Regions from separate parts of the Polaromonas sp. P1_G1 genome, predicted to be linked through region 1. Evidence: predicted binding sites of a transcription regulator. Region 1 holds the regulator's gene; the other holds the start of a gene.

The links. Region 1 encodes HrcA, which represses chaperone genes, less so after heat shock. Its sites were predicted from a motif close to TTAGCACTCNNNNNNNNNGAGTGCTAA; they were not measured.
Region 2: AC1D1Y_RS07385 (co-chaperone GroES) is a predicted target of HrcA. The motif match lies at 913-939, and genes of this name have one in related genera.

What each region holds. Positions count from the first base shown of each region.
Region 1 is NZ_JBFUBU010000001.1:61,693-64,086, reverse strand. Features, by position in the region: gene AC1D1Y_RS00415 (NAD kinase) at 1-848, opposite strand, end outside; gene hrcA (heat-inducible transcriptional repressor HrcA) at 897-1,916, shown strand; tRNA gene AC1D1Y_RS00405 (tRNA-Ile) at 1,963-2,039, shown strand; tRNA gene AC1D1Y_RS00400 (tRNA-Arg) at 2,067-2,143, shown strand; gene AC1D1Y_RS00395 (hypothetical protein) at 2,283-2,394, shown strand, end outside.
Region 2 is NZ_JBFUBU010000011.1:102,323-104,716, reverse strand. Features, by position in the region: gene AC1D1Y_RS07390 (AraC family transcriptional regulator) at 1-779, shown strand, start outside; gene AC1D1Y_RS07385 (co-chaperone GroES) at 1,035-1,325, shown strand; gene groL (chaperonin GroEL) at 1,374-2,394, shown strand, end outside.

The DNA.
Region 1 (2,394 bases):
TTTTTGCGCAAGGTGTCGAAGTAGCTCCAGCCCTTGGGGTGCAGAAAGCGCATCTGGTGCTCCGAGCGCCTGACGGTGATGCGGTCGCCGTGCAGCAGGCTGGCCAGCGACTGCATGTCGAAGTTGGCGCTGGCGTCCCGGCCGGCGACGATCTCAATCGTGATCTCGCCGGAGTCCGACAGCACGATGGGCCGGTTCGACAGTGTGTGCGGCGCGATGGGCGCCAGCACCCAGCCGGCAATCGAGGGATGGAGCAGGGGCCCGCCGGCGGACAGCGCGTAGGCCGTGGAGCCGGTGGGCGAGGCGATGATCAGGCCGTCGGCGCGCTGGTTGGCCACGAAGCGGCCGTCGACCTCGACGCGAAGCTCCACCATGCCGGCGGTCGCGCCGCGGTTGACCACGACGTCGTTCATGGCGGTGGCGCTGAAGACGCAGCGCCCGTCGCGCACGACCTTGGCCTGCATCATCCATCGGCGGTCTTCCTCGTACTCGCCGCGCAGCATGGGAATCAGGGTGTTCTGGTAGTCCTCGAAGGCGATGTCGGTGATGAAGCCGAGTCGGCCCTGGTTGATGCCCACCAGCGGGATGCCGAACTGCGCCAACAGCCGGCCTATGCCCAGCATGGTGCCGTCGCCGCCGACCACCAGAGCCAGGTCGCACTGGGCGCCTATGCCGGCCGCGTCCAGCGTCGGGAATTGCGTAAGGCCAGTGTTGCTGGCGGTGTCCTGCTCGATTGCCACCTCGCAACCCTGGGTGCCCAGGAAATGCGCGATGTCCTCCAGCGCCGACCGGGAACCCTGTGCGTGGTACTTGCCGATCAGTGCGACATGGCGGAATTGCGATTTCATCGGCAAATTACATCACAACATCCGCCCCAAGCTTCGTAGAATGTCGGCATGCTTGATGATCGTGCGCGGTTGCTTCTCAAGGCGCTGGTGGAGCGCTACATTGCCGATGGGCAGCCGGTGGGTTCACGCACGCTGTCCAAGGCCTCGGGCCTGGAGCTGTCCCCCGCCACCATACGCAACGTGATGAGCGATCTCGAGGAGCTCGGCCTGATCGTCAGCCCGCACACTTCGGCCGGCCGTATTCCCACGGCGCGCGGCTACCGCCTCTTCGTCGATACCATGCTGACCACGCAGCGCGACCCGTTCTCCGCCGCGGGCCAGATAGGCGCCCCCCGGCTGGCGCCCGACCAGCCGCAAAAAGTGCTCAGCAATGCGGCGCACATGCTCTCCAGCCTGTCGCAATTCGTCGGTGTGGTCATGGCGCCGCGCCGCACTTCGGTGTTCCGCCACATTGAATTTTTGCGCCTGTCCGAAAAACGCTTCCTCGTGATCATCGTGTCGCCCGACGGCGACGTGCAGAACCGGGTCATCTTCACCGAGGCCGACTACAGCCAGTCGCAACTCGTGGAGGCCGCCAATTTCCTCAATTCACACTACGCCGGCATGGCGATAGAGGAAGTGCGCGAGCGCCTGAAAAACGAGGTCGAGGCGCTGCGCGGCGAGATTGCCACGCTGATGCAGGCCGCGGTCAAGGTCAGCTCCGAAGCCATCGAATCGCGCGACGAAGTCGTCATCTCAGGGGAGCGCAACCTGCTGGCCGTCAGCGATTTCTCCGGCGACATGGGCAACCTGCGCAAGCTATTCGACCTGTTCGAGCAAAAGGCGCAGCTGATGCGCCTGCTCGACGTGTCCAGCCGCGCCGAGGGCGTTCGTATCTACATAGGCGGCGAAAGCCAGGTCATTCCCTACCAGGAGCTGTCGGTGGTGACGGCGCCTTACGAGGTCGACGGCCAGGTGGTGGGCACGCTGGGCGTCATCGGCCCCATGCGCATGCCCTACGAAAAAATGATCCAGATCGTCGACATCACCTCCAAACTGGTCAGTACGGCCCTCAGCCATAGCAAGTAGGCTCGTGAGCAGGTCCCCGCAGGCCCTTACAATCTCCCTCTTGTGTGGGGCGTTAGCTCAGTTGGTTAGAGCAGAGGACTCATAATCCTTTGGTCGAGTGTTCAAGTCACTCACGCCCTACCATTTAAATAAGCTATAATTTGAGGCTTAGCGGCTGTAGCTCAGTTGGATAGAGTACTTGGCTACGAACCAAGGGGTCGTGGGTTCAATTCCTGCCAGCCGCACCACTTTTATTAGTGATTTCAATAGCTTAGAGGCTTACCCCTCTAGGCTATTTTTCTTTGCGCAGGGCTTTTTAGTGGTTTTCCGGGGCTGTACGTCCACCAGCCGCTCCGCTATTCTGGAGGCTCATTCCGGAGGAGAAACATGGGATCACTGAACGTCGAGGACCACGGCGACTGGCTGAGTTTTGGCCTGTCGCACGCAGGCAGCACCATTCCGGTCAGGATTTCGCGCGAGGCGATGGAGGAGTTCTTCG
Region 2 (2,394 bases), on a different contig from region 1:
TGCACACGGAGCCGTCCGGGTGGGTGGAACTGAAGGCCGGGGACGCGGTGCTGCTGCCGCGCGGCACGGCCCACACCCTGGCCAGTTCACCCGAGGTTCCGCCGGTGGCCCTCGCGACCTTCGACCGCGAACGGGTCGCGGACGATATCTATCTGTTGCGGGACGGAGCGTCCGCGGCGCAAGCACCGTCCCATGTCATGTTCTGCGGCACCATGAAGTTCAACCTCGACTCCCAGCACCCCTTGCTGGCCATGATGCCGGGGGTGATCCGCGCCGGCGACCTGGCCCAGCGCGACCCGGGCGTGCCCATGCTGCTCGAGGCGATGGAGCGTGAAGCCTCGCTCAACCGCATGGGCGCCTGCGGCATCCTGGCCCGCATGGCCGATGTGCTCGCCGCGACCATCATCCGCGCCTGGGTCGAATGCGCCTGCAGCAACTCGACAGGCTGGATCGCGGCGCTGCGCTCGCCCGGCGTGGGCAAGGTGCTGGCCGCCATCCACGCGACGCCGGAGCAGGATTGGAGCGTGCCGGAGCTGGCGAACATCATGGGTGCATCAAGATCACGTTTTGCCCAGGCCTTCAAGGAGTCGGTGGGCGAGAGCCCTGCCCGGTACGTCGCCCGCATCCGGATGTTCCAGGCGCGCAACTGGATCGCGCAGGACGGAATGCGTGTCACCACGGCCGCCGACCGGCTGGGTTACGACTCCGAAGCCTCCTTCAGCCGGGCGTTCAAGCGTGTCGTCGGCCACCCGCCCAGCAAGGCACGCAGTCCTGTTTGACGAATATCGCTATCGCCAGCTGGGTCGGGTTTTGACGGAATTCAGCCCAACGGCGCTCCGCAACACCCGCAGCCACCCCAAAAAGCAGGTTTTCCGGCCCTTGCCTTGAAATGGGGCCCAATTGCCCCTATGATTAGCACTCGATGGTATTGAGTGCTAACAAAGCCCAGTCAATCCACCAAAGTTAACAAGCACCCACTTCCAGCCGGGTGCTTTTTGATTCCCAAAACCAGTGTTCTCAAACAAGGAGCTCTCATGAAACTTCGTCCTTTGCACGACCGCGTGATCGTCAAACGCGTGGAAAACGAAACCAAAACCGCTTCCGGCATCGTCATTCCTGACAGCGCCGCTGAAAAGCCTGATCAAGGCGAAGTGCTGGCCGTTGGCCCAGGCAAGAAGAACGACAAGGGCGAACTGAGCCCCGTGGGCGTGAAAGTCGGCGACCGCGTGCTGTTCGGCAAATACAGCGGCCAGACCGTCAAGGTCGACGGCGACGAACTGRTCGTCATGAAAGAAGAAGACCTGTTCGCAGTGGTCGAGAAGTAATCTCCCGCCGCGTCCAACCCTTAATTAACTGAATCTGGAGAATTAATCATGGCAGCAAAAGACGTCATTTTCGGCGGCGAAGCCCGCGCACGCATGGTCGAGGGTGTGAACATCCTGGCCAACGCCGTCAAGGTAACCCTGGGCCCCAAAGGCCGTAACGTGGTTCTGGAGCGCTCGTTCGGCGCCCCCACGGTGACCAAGGACGGTGTGTCCGTCGCCAAGGAAATCGAACTCAAGGACAAGCTGCAGAACATGGGCGCGCAGATGGTCAAGGAAGTCGCTTCCAAGACCTCCGACAACGCTGGCGACGGCACCACCACCGCRACCGTTCTSGCACAAGCCATCGTCCGCGAAGGCATGAAGTACGTGGCTGCCGGCATGAACCCGATGGACCTGAAGCGCGGTATCGACAAGGCRGTACTGGCCCTGACCGAAGAGCTCAAGAAGGCTTCCAAGCCCACCACCACGTCGAAAGAAATCGCCCAGGTCGGCTCGATCTCGGCCAACTCCGACGAATCCATCGGCAAGATCATTGCCGACGCGATGGACAAGGTTGGTAAAGAAGGCGTGATCACCGTGGAAGACGGCAAGTCGCTGCAAAACGAACTCGACGTCGTCGAAGGCATGCAGTTCGACCGCGGCTACCTCTCCCCTTACTTCATCAACAATCCTGAAAAGCAGTCCGCACTGCTGGACAACCCCTTTGTTCTGCTCTACGACAAGAAGATCAGCAACATCCGTGACCTGCTGCCCACCCTGGAGCAAGTCGCCAAGGCCGGCCGTCCGCTGCTGATCATTGCCGAAGAAGTCGAGGGCGAAGCCCTGGCAACGCTGGTGGTGAACACCCTGCGCGGCATCCTGAAGGTTGTGGCTGTGAAGGCCCCCGGCTTCGGCGACCGCCGCAAAGCCATGCTGGAAGACATCGCCTGCCTGACCGGCGGCAAGGTCATCGCTGAAGAAGTCGGCATGTCGCTCGAAAAAGTGACGCTGGCCGACCTCGGCCAGGCCAAGCGCATCGAAGTGGGCAAGGAAAACACCATCATCATCGACGGTTCCGGCGCCGCTGCCG